One region of the Paenarthrobacter sp. 10L420 genome, then DNA from elsewhere that is predicted to be linked to it. Evidence: predicted binding sites of a transcription regulator. Region 1 holds the regulator's gene; the other holds the start of a gene.

Evidence for each region. Region 1 encodes HspR, which represses chaperone genes until heat shock. Its sites were predicted from a motif close to AAGTTGAGTCNNNNNGACTCAACTT; they were not measured.
Region 2: a site for HspR is predicted at 4,753-4,777, ahead of clpB (ATP-dependent chaperone ClpB). Genes of this name have one in related genera too.

What each region holds. Positions count from the first base shown of each region.
Region 1 is NZ_JBFTJK010000009.1:24,994-34,955, reverse strand. Features, by position in the region: gene AC1DD5_RS14485 (hypothetical protein) at 1-35, opposite strand, end outside; gene AC1DD5_RS14480 (NAD-dependent epimerase/dehydratase family protein) at 85-1,017, opposite strand; gene AC1DD5_RS14475 (TetR/AcrR family transcriptional regulator) at 1,157-1,909, shown strand; gene AC1DD5_RS14470 (oxygenase MpaB family protein) at 1,951-2,757, shown strand; gene AC1DD5_RS14465 (DUF817 domain-containing protein) at 2,750-3,694, shown strand; gene AC1DD5_RS14460 (hypothetical protein) at 3,716-4,039, opposite strand; gene dnaK (molecular chaperone DnaK) at 4,408-6,279, shown strand; gene AC1DD5_RS14450 (nucleotide exchange factor GrpE) at 6,282-6,941, shown strand; gene AC1DD5_RS14445 (DnaJ C-terminal domain-containing protein) at 7,134-8,108, shown strand; gene AC1DD5_RS14440 (heat shock protein transcriptional repressor HspR) at 8,119-8,541, shown strand; gene AC1DD5_RS14435 (nuclear transport factor 2 family protein) at 8,548-8,946, opposite strand; gene AC1DD5_RS14430 (MFS transporter) at 9,041-9,962, shown strand, end outside.
Region 2 is NZ_JBFTJK010000029.1:23,588-33,549, reverse strand. Features, by position in the region: gene AC1DD5_RS23930 (VOC family protein) at 1-333, opposite strand, end outside; gene AC1DD5_RS23925 (DUF3073 domain-containing protein) at 636-860, opposite strand; gene AC1DD5_RS23920 (septum formation family protein) at 1,269-2,048, shown strand; gene clpB (ATP-dependent chaperone ClpB) at 2,058-4,715, opposite strand; gene AC1DD5_RS23910 (YciI family protein) at 4,919-5,254, shown strand; gene AC1DD5_RS23905 (sulfate/molybdate ABC transporter ATP-binding protein) at 5,279-6,358, opposite strand; gene AC1DD5_RS23900 (ABC transporter permease) at 6,355-7,176, opposite strand; gene modA (molybdate ABC transporter substrate-binding protein) at 7,184-7,972, opposite strand; gene AC1DD5_RS23890 (TOBE domain-containing protein) at 7,969-8,379, opposite strand; gene AC1DD5_RS23885 (DUF4031 domain-containing protein) at 8,682-9,551, shown strand; gene AC1DD5_RS23880 (2-phosphosulfolactate phosphatase) at 9,548-9,962, shown strand, end outside.

The DNA of each region.
Region 1 (9,962 bases):
GCGGTAAGTGCGGGTGAGTAGCTGACCTTTTTCATGAGTGGCTCCTACGGATGATTTCTCAAACCATGGTGTCACCCCCGCCGCCTACTTCACTTGCCGGACAGCGTCCCGCCACCAAGCCACTGTTGCTGCGGCAGCTTCCGGGAAGGGCGTCGGTTCCAGGCCCAGGACGCGCTGGCTTTGGGAGGAATCCATCACGAACGGGCCCTCGAATTGGTAGAGCATCTCGGCAAGCTCGCGCATATCGGTCGAAAAGAGACCTGCCGTCCTCAGCACCCATCCCGGTACAGCGCTCACCTTCGGAGCAGAAACGCCAGCAGCGTCAGCGAACGTCCCGGCAAGCTCGCGTTGGGTTAGCGCCGGGCTGGTCGGCGCGTGGAGCACAGTGTTCCAGAGCTTTGGATTCCGGGCCGCGGCGATCATGGCCGCAGCCAGGTCAGGGACATACGTGAACGAGTGCGGTTGCTCAGCGCTGCCCAGGACTTGAACCGACTTTCCCTCCAGAACCAGCGGGACCATTCGTTCGCCTGCATGCGCCGTACGCACCAGCGGGCCAAAGAAGTCACCAGCCACCACACTCACAGTATTCGCAGGATGCAGCTGCCGCGCGTTCAGCAGTTGGGTCCTGATGCCTCGCTTACCGCCCAACGCCGCCCGGGGACCCGCCTCGGTCATCACACTGTCCGGCTCGCTGTAGGAGTAGAGGCTCTCTGGAAATACGACGACGGCGCCCGCGGCTGCCGCTGCATCCATCACCACTTGTTCGGCTTGAGGGAGCTCGGCCGCCCATACTGCGGCACGGTAAGCGGATCCGTGAATGCAGTGGAAAACTGCGGAAGCGTCTTTGACGGCTTGGCCCAATTGCCTGGGATCGGAGGCATCAACGCGCATGCGCTCAATGAGGGGATGGTCCGGGCCGCTGCCGGACCGCGTCAGAATGCGAACGTCTTCCCCCTGCTCAGCGAGTTGTTCGGCGACTGTCCAACCAACGGGTCCTGCTCCGGTGACGACGTACATGCTGATCTCTTTCCTCGAAGTCCTGAACGTAAACGAGAGCACTGCTCTCTGAATCCAGAATGGCCCTCAATAAAGTCAGAGTCAAGAGCACTGCTCTCATTTGTTGATGGTGCTCTCTGTGTTGTGGCAAGGTGGTGTCATGTCTTCCACTGCGCGAGGCGTCGAAGCTGCGCCAAAAGCCCAGCCCAAAGCCAAGCCGCCAACTCCCCGTGAGCGTGCGCGGGCACAAACCATCGCCGACATAGTGCGACTCGGCCGGGAGCACTTGGCAGTCCACGGCGCGGCGGCTGTCTCGCTGCGGGCTGTGGCCCGGGACCTTGGCGTCGTTTCTTCGGCCGTTTATCGCTACGTGGAAAGCCGGGACGAACTTCTCACACTCTTGCTCATCGACGGCTACAACGAGCTCGGCGACGAAGTGGATGCAGCTGTAGCGGCGGTTCCTGAGAATGATTTCGCAGGTCAGTTTCGTGCCCTGGGTAAGGCGATTCGTGCTTGGGCGCTCAGGGAACCCGCCAGCTACGCCCTGCTTTTCGGGAGCCCCGTTCCCGGCTATCAGGCACCAGGTGAGCGAACCACGGTTCCCGGAACACGTGTCATCTTTCGCCTCGTAAGCATCTTTGACGCAGCCCATCGCGCGGGCGCCCTGGAGACGGAGGTGAGTCCCGCCGTCGTCATCCCACCGGCCTTGGCGGCAGACATGCGGAGCATCCGGACTGAAATGGGCCTCACCGTGCCCGATGCTGCGCTCGCGCGGGGCGTGCTGGCGTGGACGTCCGTCTTCGGGGCTGTGAGCTTCGAAGTGTTTGGCCAGTACGGGCGGGATACGTTTGCCGCGCGCGATGAATTGTTCGAGCACCAACTGCTCGTCCTCCAGGGCATGGCGGGGCTGTGACGAGCGGGCCTGTGACGAGCAGCAGACGGTAAAGTATCAAGATGGTTCGAGGGCTTGCTGATATCGGCGCGGAGGGCATATTGCTCGCCGGAGCCGGGCGTGCCATCCTCCTTCAGATTGCGGACCCCAGGGTGGGTCACGGAGTCGCCGATCACAGCGACTTTTCCCAACGGCCGCAGGACCGTCTTCGGGCGACGCTGACTTACGTTTATGCGATTGTTTATGGCACGGAGGAGCAAGTCGCCGCGGTTCGCCGCGCCGTTAACCGCGCCCACGCTCCGGTGCGCCGGAACCCTGATGATGCAACAAAGGGCTACAACGCTTTCGACCCCGAGTCCCAGCTTTGGGTTGTCGCCACTCTGTACGACACCGCCGTCACCGTTTACGAGCAAGTGCATGGACCGCTCGACGACGAGACCGCCGACCGCATGTACCGCGACTATGCGCGCATTGGGACGGCGCTGCAGCTTCCGGCGAACATGTGGCCGCCCGATCGTGGGGCCTTCGCTGGGTATTGGTCTTCGCACGTGGACGTGCTTCGACCTGATGAAAAAGCCCGCAAGATAGCCAAGGATCTGCTGTATCCGGCAGGTGGGCCTGCACTCTTACGCCTGACGATGCCGCTTGCCCGCTTCTTGACGGCTGGCCTGCTTCCGGACCATCTGCGCGACGGCTTCGGCTTGGAGTGGACTCCCCGCGATAGCCGTCGCTTCGAGCGGACCATGCGGTGGCTCGGACGAGTCTATCCCCGGCTCCCGCAGGGGATACGGCACTGGCCCAGGGATTACTACCTGGGTCGGCTGGAAACCACCCCTTCCAGGACGAGGGGCAGGTCAAGGAATGCGTAATTCGACCTCGGTGGAGCAAGCCATCGATGACCTTGCGCATCGCTATCTGCAGCACGCCCACGGCGGCCGACTCCGCATGCGGCTGACCGAGTTCGTGGTGTTCGGACTGAAGCAGGCGTGGGCTTGCGTCTTTGGTGCAGCACTGCTCGCGGTGATCATCGCAGCCCGCCTCTGGTATCCGGACGACGCCGGCTTGGCCCGGAATGACTTCCTGACCATCGCCGCAGTCGTCATTCAGATCCTGATGATCAGCTTCAAGCTGGAAACACTGCGCGAGTTGCGGGTGATCCTGCTGTTCCATGCAGTGGGAACAGTCATGGAGCTGTTCAAGACGGACGTGGGCTCGTGGTCTTACGAGGCCGAGGGCTTCCTCCGGATCGGTGCTGTTCCGCTGTTCAGTGGCTTCATGTATGCGGCCGTTGGCTCGTACATGGTGCGCGTCTTCCGGCTATTTGACCTCCACTTCGACCACTACCCCTGGCGGTGGATCACTGCCCTAGTGGCGGCCGGGATCTACATTAATTTCTTCTCGCACCACTACGTCTTCGACGCGCGCTGGGTGCTTCTTGCCGCCGTCGTGCTTGTCTACGGGCGGTGCGTGATGCACTTCCGGGTATTCCGTAAGCGCTTCCGGATGCCTATCCTGGTGTCTTTCCTGTTGGTGGCGCTGTTCATTTGGTTCGCCGAGAACATCGGCACGTGGTCCCACGCTTGGCTCTACCCCAACCAGGTGAATGGCTGGCAGGCGGTCTCGATCGAGAAGCTCCTTGCCTGGTTCTTGCTGATGATCATTTCCGTGGTGCTCGTGGCGTGGGTGTACAAACCGGAGTCGCCGCCGGCCAGCGCCGCACAAACGGCTAGCGCCACCCAAACCCCTGGCGCCACCCACATTCGCCAGGGACACCCGGATATTCGTGTCGCCCGCCCGCCGGAGTGACGCTGGGCAGTTTGCGCGTCGTCAGGCAGCCCTACTCCTGCGAATTGACGCTGAAGCCCTAGCCACTCCCCATGCCAGAACCGCGGCCGCGGGCAATGCACCAAGAATGATCTGCATAATTCGCGGGTGGACGGACTGCTGATGAGTGCCGTCAGTCATCGTGAAAGTGCACTCGATCCCCAAAGGCAGGAAGGCATACTCTCCCCGGGGTGGTACGGGTGAGCCCTCGGGGTTATGGATGGTTCCGGCGGGAAGATATTCGCCGAGGCAGAGCCCGGAAATGCCCCCAGCATTGTGGTTCAGGAGTCCGCGGTCCAGGAACCCAACCAGAACGAACCAGCTCAAGCTTAAGAAGATGGCCAGCACAAGAAATGGGTGTCTCCGGACCATAGCGAGCCTCCGTTCTGTGTCTCCACGCTTCTCCGCAGGCTATAGCGCGGCACGAATCCCGCGAGCTCCATCGCGCAAGTCTGCCAGTTCACGCAGGGCGAAACCAGCCCCTGAACCGTGTACTTCTGGGGGAAATTTCGGCACCAAAGCCAAAGTTGAGCGTACTTGACTCAACTTTGGATTGACATTGAAACGAGGCTGAGTACAGTTGAGTGCAGAACGCTCAACTAGCCGATTGTTGAGTGGGCTCCCGATAACCCAACCGCCCAGCGGACCGGTGCCGGGGGCAATCTCGAACATCGGCCATTGAAAGGAAACAAGATATGTCACGTGCAGTAGGTATCGACCTCGGAACCACTAACTCCGTGGTCTCTGTCCTTGAAGGTGGCGAGCCCACCGTCATCGCCAACGCAGAAGGCGGCCGCACCACGCCGTCGGTCGTTGCGTTCTCGAAGTCTGGCGAAGTCCTGGTTGGCGAGATCGCCAAGCGCCAGGCCGTCAACAACATCGACCGCACCATCGCTTCCGTCAAGCGCCACATGGGCACCGACTGGTCTGTCGCCATCGATGACAAGAAGTACACGCCGCAGGAAATCTCCGCGCGTATCCTCATGAAGCTCAAGAACGACGCCGAGAGCTACTTGGGTGAAAAGGTCACCGACGCCGTCATCACCGTTCCGGCATACTTCAACGACGCCGAGCGCCAGTCCACCAAGGAAGCCGGCGAAATCGCAGGCCTCAACGTCCTCCGCATCGTCAACGAGCCCACCGCGGCTGCACTGGCTTACGGTCTGGACAAGGGCAAGGAAGACGAACTCATCCTGGTCTTCGACCTCGGTGGCGGTACCTTCGACGTCTCCCTTCTCGAAGTCGGCAAGGACGAAGACAACTTCTCCACCATCCAGGTCCGCGCAACCGCAGGTGACAACCGCCTCGGTGGCGACGACTGGGACAACCGCGTCGTCGAATGGCTGCTGAACCAGCTCAAGATCAAGGGCATCGATCTCTCCAAGGACAAGATCGCCCTCCAGCGTCTCCGCGAAGCTTCAGAGCAGGCAAAGAAGGAACTCTCTTCCTCCACCAGCACCAACATCTCCCTCCAGTACCTGTCCGTCACCCCCGACGGCCCGGTCCACCTGGACGAGCAGCTGACCCGCGCCAAGTTCCAGGACCTCACCAAGGACCTGCTGGACCGCACCAAGAAGCCGTTCCACGACGTCATCGCTGAAGCCGGCATCAAGGTCTCCGACATCGATCACATCGTGCTCGTCGGTGGCTCCACCCGTATGCCCGCTGTCTCTGAGCTGGTCAAGGAACTTGCTGGCGGCAAGGAGCCCAACAAGGGCGTCAACCCGGACGAAGTTGTAGCCGTCGGTGCTGCACTCCAGGCCGGTGTCCTGAAGGGTGAGCGCAAGGACGTCCTCCTCATCGACGTCACGCCGCTGTCCCTCGGCATCGAAACCAAGGGTGGCGTCATGACGCACCTCATCGAGCGCAACACGGCTATCCCCACCAAGCGTTCCGAGACCTTCACCACGGCAGATGACAACCAGCCGTCCGTGGCCATCCAGGTCTTCCAGGGCGAGCGTGAATTCACCCGCGACAACAAGCCGCTGGGCACGTTCGAACTGACCGGCATCGCTCCGGCACCCCGCGGCGTCCCGCAGGTCGAGGTCACCTTCGACATCGACGCCAACGGCATCGTCCACGTGTCCGCCAAGGACAAGGGCACCGGCAAGGAACAGTCCATGACCATCACTGGTGGTACGGCGCTCTCCAAGGAAGACATCGACCGCATGGTCCGTGAAGCCGAGGAGCACGCCGCAGAGGACAAGGCCCGCCGCGAAGCTACAGACACCCGTAACTCCGCCGAGCAGCTCGCCTACTCTGTGGACAAGCTGATCGCCGACAACGACGACAAGCTGCCGGAAGAGGTCAAGACCGAGGTCAAGGCCGACGTCGACGCCCTCAAGTCCGCGCTGGAAGGCACCGACGACGCCGCTGTGAAGACGGCCTTCGAGAAGCTCCAGGCTTCTCAGACCAAGCTCGGCGAAGCCATCTACTCGCAGGCAGCCGCAGCAGACGCTCCGGGTGCCGGTGCTGAAGGTGCTCCGGCCGGCGGCGCTGGTTCCGGTGCGTCCGACGAAGACATCGTCGACGCTGAAATCATCGACGAAGACGAAGCGAAGAAGTAGCCATGCCCCACCACGGCAACGAAGCAGAGCACTCTGAAGGAAACGAGCCCCGCAAGCCCGTAATTCGGGACAACCGCAAGGTTGACCCGGAAACCGGGGCTGCCCGCCACCCCGAAGGCGAAGCTGCTGCTCCCACCGAAGGCAACACCGCCCCCACGGAAGGTGACGCTCTCTCCCAGGCTGAGGAAATCCTCAACGGGGTAGAGGTCCCGGCCGAGGAGTCGGTAGCCTCCGGCGCCGCGGCTGAAGCCCAGGCAGCGGAGCTCCGAAATGACCTCCTTCGCCTTCAGGCTGAGTATGTCAACTACCGCAAGCGCGTCGAACGCGACCGCGCCGTAGCAGGGGAGATGGCCGTCATCGGCGTCCTGAACTCCCTGCTCCCGGTGCTGGACGACGTCGACGCCGCCCGCCAGCACGGTGACCTCGAAGACGGCCCCTTCGCCGCCATCGCCACCAAACTGGAGAACGCGCTGAAGACGTACGGACTGGAACGCATCGCGGAAACAGGTGTCGAATTCGACCCCACCATCCACGAAGCACTCATCCAGCAGCCCGGCGAGGACATCGACGTGGACACGGTCAGCCAGGTGCTGCGCTCGGGATACCGTTCCGGCGAGCGTGTCCTGCGCGCGGCCCAAGTGATCGTGGCTGTACCGGCGTAGTCACCTTCCGCCTTCGCGGATGAGGGGGCCCCGCCCCTTCGCCGGGTGACCGAGGATCTGCGATCCTTGGCCACCCGGCTTCGGCAGGCCCGATGCCACTCCCGGGCCCCCTCATCCGCTACGGCTCGGCGGTCGACTCGCCTAAGGTGGGTGGACGCAGGTGCTTGTTTATTGATTTGAAAGGAAACGCTCTTGGCCAGCCAGGACTGGGTTGAAAAGGATTTTTACGCGATCCTTGGTATTGCCAAGGACGCGTCCGACGCGGATATTAAGAAGGCTTACCGCAAGCTAGCCCGCGAGCATCACCCTGATACGAACTCGGGGAATGCAGCTGCGGAGAAGAAGTTCAAGGACATTTCCGAGGCCTACTCGGTGTTGTCCAACCCTGAGGACCGGCAGCAGTACGACGCTATCCGTGCCATGGGTGGTGCCCGGTTCGCTCCGGGTGCCGGCGCCGGGCGTGGTGGTGCTGGCGCCAACGGTGGGTTCGAGGACCTGTTCGGTGGTTTGTTTGGTGGCGGCGGGCGACAGCCTTCGGGTGCCGGTGGTATCCCTCCGGAGTTTGCTGACTTGTTTGGGGGTGGCTTCGGTGGTGGCCAGACCGGGTTCCAGCGGGCCCCGCAGAAGGGCTCGGATCGCACTGCGACGACGTCCATCTCGTTTGCCGGTTCCATCAAGGGCACTACTGTGAGCCTGCGTGAAAGCAACGGCCACGTGATCGACGTCAAGATTCCCGCGGGCATCAAGGACGGGCAGAAGGTGCGGCAACGGGGCAAGGGCAACGTTGGTCCCGCCGGAAACGGTGACCTCATCATCACCGTGAATGTGAAGCCCCACGAGTTTTTTCAGCGCGACGGCGACAACATCCGCATCCACGTGCCCGTCACCTTCGCAGAAGCTGCGCTCGGCGCGACTATCGATGTTCCAACGATCGACGGCGACACCGTGAAGGTACGCGTCCCGGCCGGGACGCCGTCCGGTCGCACCCTCCGGGTCAAGGGCCGCGGCGTGAAAACGTCCAAGGCGACCGGTGACCTGCTGGTGACTATCGACGTCGCCGTCCCCCAGAACCTGAACAAGGAAGCGGAGGAGGCCGTGAAGGCATTTGCTGCCGCGACCACCGACGCCAACCCGCGTCACGATCTGGCCGCGAAGGCCCGGTTATAAGGAGACGGTCATGGCAATCGACGTCAACCAGCCGATCTTTGTCATCTCCGTCGCCGCGGAGCTTGCCGACATGCATCCGCAGACGTTGCGCCAGTACGATCGTCTGGGCATTGTCTCGCCCAGCCGTGCCCCCGGGAAGTCCCGGCGGTACTCCCAGAACGACGTCGATAAGCTGCGGGAGGTCCAGCGCCTCTCCCAGTCCGGCGTCTCACTCGAAGGCATCAGGCGCATCCTGGACCTTGAAAACCAGGTAGCGGCGTTGCAGTACCGAGTCGCTGAGCTCACAGAAGAACTTACCCGCCGCCGTAGCCCGTTGGACACGCGTATTTTCGCGGCCGGAGCAGCGGGCGACGTCGTCAGTCTGGCCCGCGGTCAACGTCCCCGTGCGAGGTCGCAAGCCGTTGTGGTGTGGAGGCCGCGGCCAGAGCAGTAGGTCATCTCACTCCACGACCGTGTCGGCATGCCGGTGCGCAACCTTCCACTCGCCATCCTCGCGGCGGTAGACCTGAGTGGCCCTCAGAACCTGGCTCGCCTGCTGCCCGGTGACCGAGATTGAGGATCGCTCCAAACCAACGGTGTAGGCCATGTCGCCAACGACGTCGTAGGCCTGCAGCTCGAATGAGTAGGCAGTGCAGTCGGAGAACCTGTTGGCCAGATCTGTGAAAAGCCGGCCGACTTCTTCCTGCCCGACGGCGTTGCGCCAGGCGCCCAGGACGCTTACGGGCTCGTGGCTGGACCAAATTGCCCGACGCGGAGCGGAGTCTCCGTTGAGGAGGGCCACCTCAGCGTGATAAAGCGTGGTCCTGACCCAAGCAAGGAACTCATCGTTCTCGGTCATGTCCCCAGTATGCTCCCGCACGCAAAGGAGGTACTGCCAGAACCCGTAACAGCGGACACTCCCGCGCCGCCACCAAAAGGAGTGTCATTGATACGTGACCTCAACCAGCAATCCCAGCCAAATCAGGGCTTTGCCCCCGAAGACTTCCACCTCCCGCCGATTCGCGCTTGCCGTATCGATGCTCGGGTTCTTCGTGATCACCCTTGATGCACTAATCGTCAATGTTGCGTTGGCTACGATCGGTTCGCAACTTGGTGGGGGCACCGCCGGGCAACAGTGGATCGTGGACGGCTACACGCTGATGTTTGCGTCCTTGTTGCTGTTTGCCGGCAACCTTTCTGACCGCATCGGCGCTAAAAGGGCCTTTACGCTCGGGCTGGTGCTCTTCGGGCTGGCCTCGGCTGCCTGCGCCGTCGCCCCAGCTCTGTGGGTGTTGATCGTCGCCAGGTTTGTTCAGGGTGCCGCAGCCTCACTGATGTTGCCGCCGTCAATGGCACTGATCCGGGAGGCGTTCCCGGGTGCAACCCAACGCGCGCGGGCCATTGGCGTCTGGGCGCTTGGGGGAGCGGTAGCAGCTGCAGCCGGACCAGCACTGGGCGGTTTGCTCACAACCGTGGACTGGCGCCTCGTCTTCGTGATCAATGTCCCAGTGGGCATCGTCGCCGTCGCATTGCTGGTCAAGGTTCCTGTGTCACCGGTGCGGCCGGCAACGTTCGACTGGTTGGGACAGATAGCCGCGCTCATTGGCGTAGCGGCCCTCATTTTCGGGCTCATCGAAGGAGGGGTTCTTGGGTTCGCGGACCCTGGGGTCATGCTTTCCCTGGGCGGCGCAGTCCTTGCGATCACCGTTTTCCTCCTGGCCCAGGCCCGGGGCCAACATCCCATGATGCCTTTGGACCTGTTCCAGTCGTCTGGGCTGCGAATCGCCCTGGCGGTGGGTTTCAGCTTCATGGTTGGTTGGTACGGAATGGTGTTCGTCATCAGCCTGTTCCTTCAACAACATCTAGGCCTGTCCC
Region 2 (9,962 bases), on a different contig from region 1:
TCCGCTGCCATTCGGCACGTCGTCAGGCTCGAACAAGATCGACCCGCCTGCCGCCACAGCCCGTTCCGCTGCCTCATCCGCTGAGTCCACGGCGATGTAGTTGGCCCAGTAGGACGGCATTCCCTCCGGCGCATCCGGCATTTGCTGCATCATGCCGGCAACGTTCCGGCCGTGGAGTTTTGCCATGTAGTAAGTCATGCCGTTGCCGGCGTCCATGGGATCCAGCTCCCAGCCAAAGAGCTCACTGTAAAACCTCCGGGAAACCTCGACGTCGGTGGAGGACAGGTCCACCCAACATGGTGTCCCCTGCTTGTAACTCTCGACCGCCGGCATGCCGTTCCCTTTCCTAGCAACGCGGGGTCACTTGTGGCCCATGTTGAGGCCTGGAATGGGCCCTAACTGACCCCGCGTCGGAGTCCATGGGGACTACGCTATGGCGCTTCCACTGCTTGCGCCAGACGTGGGCCGCATTACCCAGTGGTACTGATGCGAAAAAAGGCCCGCAGGGTACGCCAATGAATGGCGTGCCCTGCGGGCCTCTTTCAGAGATATTCGGCATCCGAAGATGCGCGACGACCTTAATGTACGACGGCGGTACGCAAGTCAGTGCCAGAGGCACCGATTGTTTGCGACAGCTATCCGATACGGCGGGTGTCTACCTCGTCGTCATCGTCTTCCGCGTACTTGTCCTCATAAGCCGAGTAGTCCGGCTCCGGGGGATCTTCGGGGAAGTGGCTCTTTACACGACTCGATGGGCCCGTGAGCTCACGCTCAAGTGCCGAGTAGTCAGTGTTCGGGGAGTAGTACTTGATGTCCCGAGCCTGCTTGGTAGCTTTTGCCTTTTGACGGCCGCGCCCCATGGCGTGACCCCCTTTTGTACTTGGACCGGAGGTGGTCACCTTGGCTATCGGTGAGGCCCCGGAATGTTTGGTCAATTTGTCGTATGTCTAGATTACATGCTTTCGAGGGTGCCTGCGTGCCACCCCGGACCTGCATCGGGTACAACTACGGTCCAAACCGCTCCCCACCACCTCCAATACACCAAAAAATTGGGTAGAGTCTGCCTCAATGCGGCTCCAAAGCAGGAAGGCAGACTCCGGGATATGAGCGAGGACAACACCCCACCACGTGATGATTCACCGCGCGAAAAACGCGATAAAGGAGAGGCCGGGGTGCCACCTGCGCCCAGGGTACCGCCCACGCCGCCGCAGGCCCCAGGTGTGCAGCCACCGCAGGCCCCAGGTGTGCAGCCGCCGCAGGCCCCAGGTGTGCAGCCGAAGCAAGCCTCGGAAACACAACCCGAGGCTTCAGGCCTGCAGCCTGATCCTGCACCGGATCTTGATCCGGACTTCGTACCCAACCCCAGCGACCAGCCTGATCCTGCGCTGCCGGCATACTCCGGTCAGTCCCAGCACCCCGGCAAGCCGGAGCAGCCCGGCCAGCCAGACTACTCCGGCCAGCCAGACCACCCCGGCCAGCCCGGGGATCCCTCCCGGACAGGGGATCCCCTCCAGCAGCCCCAACCCGCCCCGCACGGGGACCCGGTAAAACGCCAGCGTTTTGTCATCGGCGCAATCGTGGTCGGTGTCCTGGTGCTCATCGGCGTCGTGATCTGGGTGCTGCTGAACCTGTTGGGTACACGGCCTCAGGCTGTTGTGGCTACCCCGAGCCCCACGGCAAGCCTTGGCCCATTACCGCGGGATACAGAAGCCAAGGATTTCCAGGTAGGCGATTGCTTTGCCGACTTCGACCCCAACGCATCCAAAGCCCGGGCCGTGCCCTGTGACACCGAGCATTCAGCCCAACTGGGCGCCGTCCACACATACCCAGCGGACGATTCCTTCCCCGGCACGAACGCGCTGAAGGACAAGGGCCGTGAAGTCTGCGGCAACGTAAAGCTTAATCACGAGGCGGCCGACAAGTACGTACTACTTCAGCAGAACGTCTACCCGAGCACCACCAGTTGGGATCGGGGCGACCGCCGCGTTGATTGCTTCATCGTTGTGGATTCGGGCAACACCATCAAGGAAGACCTCCTCAATAAGTAGCCCGCCGACCTACTTCTTACGAACCAGTAGCCCAGTGCCCACAGACGGGCCGCCGTCAGGACCTGTCAGCGACTCAAATCCCTCAATGGTGAGTTCATCGACGTCGGCCGCAGTATCCACCAAGACGGTGTCGCCATCGGTGATCGTTCCGGCAAGGATCTCCTTGGCCAGGCGGTCTCCGATTTCGCGCTGGACGAGACGTCGCAGAGGCCGCGCGCCGTACGCCGAGTCATAGCCGGACATGGCGAGCCAGGCGCGGGCTCCGTCGCTCACCTCGAGGGTCAAGCGGCGGTCCCGCAGACGCTTGGTGAGTTCGGCAACGTGAAGTTCCACGATCCGGGCCAGCTCCTCGACGGACAGGGGGTCGAACAGCACGATCTCGTCCAAACGGTTCAGGAACTCCGGCTTGAACGAGGCCTGTACCACGGCCATGACGGCATCACGCTTGGCTTTGGCATCGAGGGACGGGTCCACCAGGAACTGGCTTCCGGAGTTGGACGTCAGCACCAGGATCGTATTGCGGAAGTCCACCGTCCGCCCTTGACCATCTGTGAGACGGCCATCATCCAGAACCTGCAGGAGGATGTCAAACACCTCTGGGTGGGCCTTCTCTACCTCGTCGAGCAGCACAACGGAGTACGGGCGGCGACGCACGGCTTCCGTCAGCTGACCACCTTCCTCGTAGCCGACGTATCCCGGAGGGGCACCAACCAAGCGTGCGACAGAGTGTTTCTCTCCGTACTCGGACATGTCGATCCGGATCATGGCCCGTTCGTCGTCAAAGAGGAAGTCGGCCAAGGCCTTTGCGAGCTCGGTCTTGCCGACGCCGGTGGGGCCAAGGAACAGGAACGAGCCCGTGGGGCGGTTGGGGTCGCTGATGCCCGCCCGCGCGCGGCGGACGGCGTCCGAAACTGCCTGTACAGCCTTGGTTTGGCCGATCAGGCGCTTACCGAGTTCCTCTTCCATATGCAGCAGCTTTTGAGATTCACCCTGCAGCATGCGCCCAGCGGGAATGCCGGTCCACGCCGAGATAACCTCCGCAATGTCGTCTGCTGTCACATCCTCTGCGACCATGAGTTCGGGCTTTGCGTCGCCCCGGGCGGATTCCTCCTCGGCAGCCGCATTGAGCTCCCGTTCGAGGGCGGGCAGTTCGCCATAAAGTATCCGCGACGCCGACTCGAGGTCGCCTTCGCGCTGGTACTTTTCGGCGGCTGACCTCAGTTCGTCGATCTTGGCTTTGAGGTCACCAACCCGGTTGAGTCCGGCCTTCTCAGCTTCCCAACGGGCGTTGAGGGCCCTGAGTGCTTCCTTCTTGTCCGCCATGTCAGCGCGAAGGGCAGCCAACCGCTCAACGGATGCAGGATCAGTCTCGCCCTGCAGGGCCAGTTCTTCCATGGTGAGGCGATCGACGGAACGGCGGAGTTGATCGATCTCCTCCGGCGCTGAGTCAATCTCCATCCGAAGCCGTGATGCGGCCTCGTCCACGAGGTCGATCGCTTTGTCCGGGAGCTGACGGCCCGAGATGTACCGGTTGGACAGGGTTGCAGCTGCCACCAGGGCAGAGTCGGCGATGGCCACCTTGTGGTGGGCCTCGTACCGTTCCTTGAGGCCGCGCAGAATGCCGATGGTGTCCTCGACGCTCGGCTCGCCCACGTAAACCTGCTGGAAGCGGCGTTCCAAGGCAGGGTCCTTCTCGATGTTTTCGCGGTACTCGTCCAGGGTGGTGGCACCAATGAGCCGCAACTCGCCGCGGGCCAGCATCGGCTTGAGCATGTTGCCCGCATCCATCGCGCTGTCGCCCGTTGCGCCAGCTCCAACTACCGTGTGGATTTCATCGATGAATGTGACGATCTGGCCGTTGGAGTTCTTGATCTCCTCCAGAACCGCTTTGAGCCGCTCCTCGAATTCACCGCGGTATTTGGCGCCCGCAACCATGGAGGCCATGTCCAAGGCAATGAGGGTCTTGCCGCGGAGGCTCTCCGGGACGTCGCCGGCAACCATGCGTTGGGCGAGGCCCTCGACTACCGCGGTCTTACCTACGCCAGGCTCACCAATCAGTACCGGGTTGTTCTTGGTGCGCCGGCTCAGGACCTGAACCACGCGACGGATTTCGCTGTCACGCCCAATGACCGGGTCCAGCTTCCCTGAGCGGGCAATAGCAGTGAGGTCCGTGCCGAACTTCTCCAAGGCCTGGAACGTATTTTCGGGATCCGGCGAGTTGACCTTTCGATCGCCCCGGACACCCGGCAGCGCGGCAAGCAGTGCTTCGTGGGAGGCACCGGCGTCGCGCAATAACTTTCCAACCGTGTCACTGCCAGCCGAAAGCCCCAAGAGCAGGTGCTCAGTAGAGACAAAGGAATCGCCGAGTTTGTCGGCCTCATTCTGGGCAGCCTGGATGGCCTGCATGGACTGCCGGGAGAGCTGGGCTTGCTGGACCGAGCTGCCCGAAGAGGACGGCAGCGACTTGATGGCCGAACTGGCCTGAACGCTCACGGCATCAGGATCGGCACCCGTGGCGCGCAGGAGTGCAACAGCAACGCCCTCGCGCTGGTCCATGAGGGCCTTCAGCAGGTGTGCTGGCTCCAATTGCGGGTTGCCGGCAGTAGAGGCATTCATGGCGGCCGCAGAAAGGGCCTCCTGGCTTTTGGTGGTGAATTTGACGTCCAACGAAAGCTCCCTTTCTGGAGTAAGATCAATACTTTCAAAGTTGAGTCTACTACGCTCAACTTTGCTTTGTGGCCCATGTGTTCCATGTTTGCCCACGGCGAAACACCTGTCCAGACGAAACCATGGCTATGTGAATAACAGGGGTCTACGATCAGGCAGTGACCGGGCGGATTCACCGCCAAATGACATCGAAAGGACACGACATGACTAAGTACGTGGCGCTTTACACCGCTCCCCAGTCCGCCGAATCCGCAATGGAAGAAGCCTCCCCCGAGTCAGCAGCCGAAGGCATGAAAGTCTGGATGGACTGGGCCAACAAGGCCGGCGACGGGATCATCGATCTTGGCACGCCTCTGGGCGGAGGTAAGGAAGTGGCAAACTCAGGTGTCTCCGACACCAACACAGGCGTAGCGGGGTACACCATCCTCCAGGCCGAAAACATGGACGGCGCCCTTGCTCTCCTGGAGGGCCACCCGCACCTGATGATGCCCGGAGCCAGCATCCAGGTCTACGAGGCCCTGGACATTCCAGGCATGTAACTGCCCAACCAGTCGGGGCTGGCCTCACGCCGGATAGATCCAGACCAGCGCGGACTTCACGACGAACCGCACGTCCACGCCCGGTGCCAGGCCGAGATCGGCAGAGGCAGCAGGAGTGATATCTGCGGACAACGTGCCGCGCTCCCCCGCGCCCGGTCCGCCCGCCCTGACACGGATCTGGTCGCCGTGCGGCTCCAAGTCACTGACGGTGACAGGAAAGGAGTTGCGTGGGCTTCCGTGCACTTCGCCAAGAAAAACGGAAACGGCCGACGGCGGGAAGGCCGCCACGCCTGCCTGGCCGAGTGCAGGTGACCACTCCGGATCGTGGTGTCCGGCGAAAAGCCGGCCATCCGGCGTCGTGATTCCCTGCTCGGAGATGATTCCGCTGACGAGGTTCAGTCCTGCAAGCCCGGCCGCAAAGTGGCTCCGAGGGCGTTCGAGGACTTGGCGGGTTGGGCCTTCCTCGGAAATCCGCCCGTTCTCCACGACAATGACGCGATCGGCGAGCATGTAGGCGTCCAGGACGTCGTGCGTGACGATGATGGCGTTGCGTCCATCCAGGACCCGTTTGAGGACGCGGCGCAGCAGTGGTGCGGCATGGATATCCAGGGCCGACATCGGCTCATCGAGGAGCAATAACTCGGGCTCCGTGGCGAGCGCCCTCGCAACTGCCACACGCTGTGCCTGGCCACCGGATAGCTCTGCTGGTTTGCGGGATTCCAGATGAAGGGCGTCCACCTCAGTCAGCCAAAGCCGGGCGATTTCGCCGGCCGCGGCTTTGGATCTGCCCTTGCTGCGGGGCCCGAAGGCGACGTTGTCCAGCACGTTCAGGTGCGGAAACAGCAGTGCCTCCTGAGCGAGCAGCGCAGTGCCGCGCAGGTGCGGGGCGTTCCACTGGTGATTGCCGCCGTCGAGGTCAAAAAGCTGCCGGCCGCCAATCTGTGCACTCCCGGAATCTGGCCGCAGCAGGCCCGAAATCACCCCAAGAAGAGTTGATTTTCCGGCGCCGTTGGGACCGAGAATGGCTAGCGTTTCGCCATCGGAGAGTTTAAGCGACATGTCGAAGTTGCGGGACGGAAGGCTCGCTTCCAGTTCAAACGTCATGGCTGGACGTCCGCATGGGCGCTTGCACCAGTGTTGCTGGGGCGTCGACCGTAACTCAGGCCCACTACTGCCGCGGCGACCGCCACCAAAACCAGAGACAGTGCGACGGCGGCGTCAGCGTCAGTTTCGCGCTGAAGATAAATCTCCAGGGGCAGTGTGCGCGTGACGCCCTGCAAGCTGCCGGCGAAAGTCAAGGTAGCGCCAAACTCCCCGAGGCTGCGCGCGAAGGACAAAACGGCGCCCGACGCGAGCCCCGGCAGGACCAAGGGCAGTGTGACGCGGCGCAGGACGGTGGTTGGCCGCGCGCCCAGGGTCGCCGCCACGGCCTCATACTTGCTTCCCGCAGTCCGCAGGGCGCCTTCGAGGCTGACAACCAAGAACGGCAAGGCCACGAATGTTTGTGCAAGCACCACGGCGGTAGTGGAGAACGCGATCTGAATTCCGGCCATTTCGAGCGACTTCCCCAGCAAACCTTGCCGCCCGAAGGTGTAGAGCAGGGCGATACCTCCGACGACGGGCGGCAGCACGAGGGGCAACAGCACCAAGGAGCGCAGCAGCCTCTGCCCGGGAAACTCCCCGCGGGCCAGGACAAGGGCCAACGGCACACCAAGCACGATGCACAACAGGGTGCTTGCTGCTGACGTCCTCAGGCTCAGGCCCAACGCATCGAGCGACGATTCCGACGTGATGAGCGGAAGGAACTGGGACCAGTTCACGCGCACCAGCATCGCGAGCAGGGGAAGAATCACCAGCAGTCCGCCCACAACGGCGATTCCATAGATCCACCGTGGGATGCCGTGGTATCCAGTTCGATTCATTGCGTTCCTACGACGGGCCGAAGCCAGCGTCGCCCAGGACCTTCTGCCCCGCGCTGCCGGTGACCATGGCAATGAAGGCCCGGGCGAGGTCCTTGTTTTTGCTGGTGCCCACAGTGGCGATCGGATACGTATTGACGGCCTTGCCGGACTCCGGAAACGGTATGCCCTTCACCTTGCTCCCAGCACCCTTGATGTCCGTCACGTAAACCAGCCCGGCGTCGGCTTCCTGCGAGACGACCTTGCCCAGCACATCACTGACTGATGACTCTTCGCTGACCGGGCTCAAGGTGGTCCCGGAGGCCTTCTCTATCGTCTCCGCGGCCGCACCACAAGGAACCTGTTTGGCACAGACCACAACTTTGACGCCGGGCTTGGACAGGTCCGCGAAGGAAGAGATCGACGCCGGGTTGCTGGGCGGGACAGCGATCTCCAGTAAGTTCGTGGCAAAGTTTGTCGCGGTGCCGTCCACGAGTTTTGCGTCCGAGACCTTGGTCATGTTCTTGGTATCGGCTGAGGCAAACACATCAGCTGGTGCACCCTGGGTGATTTGCGTTGCCAAGTCTGAGGAACCGGCGAAGCTAAGGTTCACTTTGGTGCCGGGGTTTTTGGACTCGAAGTCCTGGGCAAGTTGAGTGAACGGTGCTTTGAGGGACGCTGCCGCGAAGACGGTGATGCTGCCGTTCAGCTGATTCCCGGTTGCCGCTGGGCCTGTGGCGTTTGAAGCACAGCTCGCCGTACCGGCCGCCACGGCCAAAGCGACTAGGAGCGCCATGGCTTTCGTGCGAGTGTTCCTCATACGACGCTCTTTCCCTGAGGCGTTTCGATGATGACAGTTGTTGCCTTCACCACCGCTGTAGCCACTGACCCAAGTTCCAGACCAAGCTCGCGCACGGCTTCACTGCTCATCAACGACACCACACGGAACGGCCCACATTGAAGCTCCACCTGTGCCATGACCTTGTCCGCGGTAATGCCCGTGACCAGGCCGACGAAGCGGTTCCGGGCCGAGCTTCCTGTACGGGCGGGATCGTCCGGAAGGTGGGACTGATCGCGGGCAACCTTGGCGAGCTCCAAGCCATCCACAGCGAGTCGGCCCGCGGCGTCCTTCCGGGCGGTAAGTGTTCCGTTCTCGGTCCACCGCCTCACAGTGTCGTCGCTGACACCAAGGAACCGGGCTGCTTCGGAGATCCGTATTTGCGGCATGAAAATATTCTAAGTCCGTATTTGCGGATTCTATTGTGTGATAGCTCCGCAAAACGGAATGTTACTGTCTAGTTCCAAGCGAGAGCGCCGCTGGTGCGCTGGGCGGCAAACGGTGCGGGCCGCCGTCGTACTCTATCCGGCGTGCAGTCATAGCCGTAACCTGTTGCCAAGGAACTCCTACGCTCCTTCCCAGTTGCTGTGACCACACGGGCAGTGAAGCCTGTGCTTCCGGGGCGGACGCTCGGCGGTAGCCGCTCCGACGACCGGTAACTGGGAAGGATCGTTTGGCTTACACTTTGCCAATGGCCGTATATGTCGATCCGCCCCTGTGGCCCGCCCACGGCACCGTGTTTTCACATCTGGTATCAGACAAGTCCTTGGACGAGCTTCACGCTTTCGCCGAGGCGGCCGGAGTCCCCGAAAGGGCGTTCGACGGCGACCACTACGACGTTCCTGAACGCCGCTACAACGACCTCGTAGCGGCTGGAGCCATTCCCGTGGAGGCAAGGGTCCTGGTCCGGAAACTCATCGCGAGCGGCCTTCGCATTCCAGCACGCGATCGCAGCAAAGCCCTCACCGTTCCGCTGATGGAGCGATGGAACAGCACCTACCCCGGGCACGAGGAACTCGGCTTGGAACTACTGGAACGGTGGGGCGAGGACGGCCGTAAGTACCACAGTCGGACCCATTTGCTGGCCGTTCTCGAAGCCCTGGACGTTTTGACGGAACCCGCCCTCCCTGCCCGCACAGTCACGCTGGCGGCCTGGTTCCACGACGCCGTCTATGAAGGTGTCGCGGGGCAGGACGAGGAAGAATCCGCGCGGCTTGCCGAGGACCGACTGACTGCTGCGCGTCTGGCCCCGGAAGACGTCGCCGAGGTGGCCCGATTGGTACGGCTCACCGCCGAACACAATCCCAAACCCGGCGACCATGCCGGAGCCCTCCTCTGCGATGCCGATCTCTCCGTACTCGGAGGCGACGAACAGTCCTACGCGCGCTACCTGGCCGCCGTCCGGGAAGACTATGCCCACATCAGTGACGTCGACTTCGCCAAGGGGCGTGCCGCCGTCGTGCGTCATCTGCTGTCACTGGACCCTCTCTTCCATGGTGAGCGGGCCAAGGCGCTCTGGCTTGACGCAGCCCGCCGCAACCTGACCGCCGAACTCGGATGAGCGAACCGGGAGCGCCCCAGCGTCAGTTGCCGTACTCGGTCCGGTTCGAATGGGGGCTCGACGGCGCCCGCGCCATAGTGCCTCGGGCGGACCTTGCTGTTGTGGTTGACGTCCTTTCGTTCACGACGTGCGTGAGCGTCGCCGTGGATCGTGGGACGGCCGTTTTTCCCTACCCGATGCGCGATGCTGCGGCGAGTGAGTTCGCCGCTCATCATCAGGCTGCGCTGGCCGGACCGCGTGGCGGTGAAGGGCTGAGTTTGTCGCCGGCAAGCCTTCGTCATGCGCCGCATCTTGAGCGTGTGGTCCTGCCGTCACCCAACGGCTCGACGCTGAGTCATGAGCTCGCCAACTCCGCACGACAAGTAGTGGCTGTGTGCTTACGCAACGCCGCGGCGACCGCCGACTGGGTCC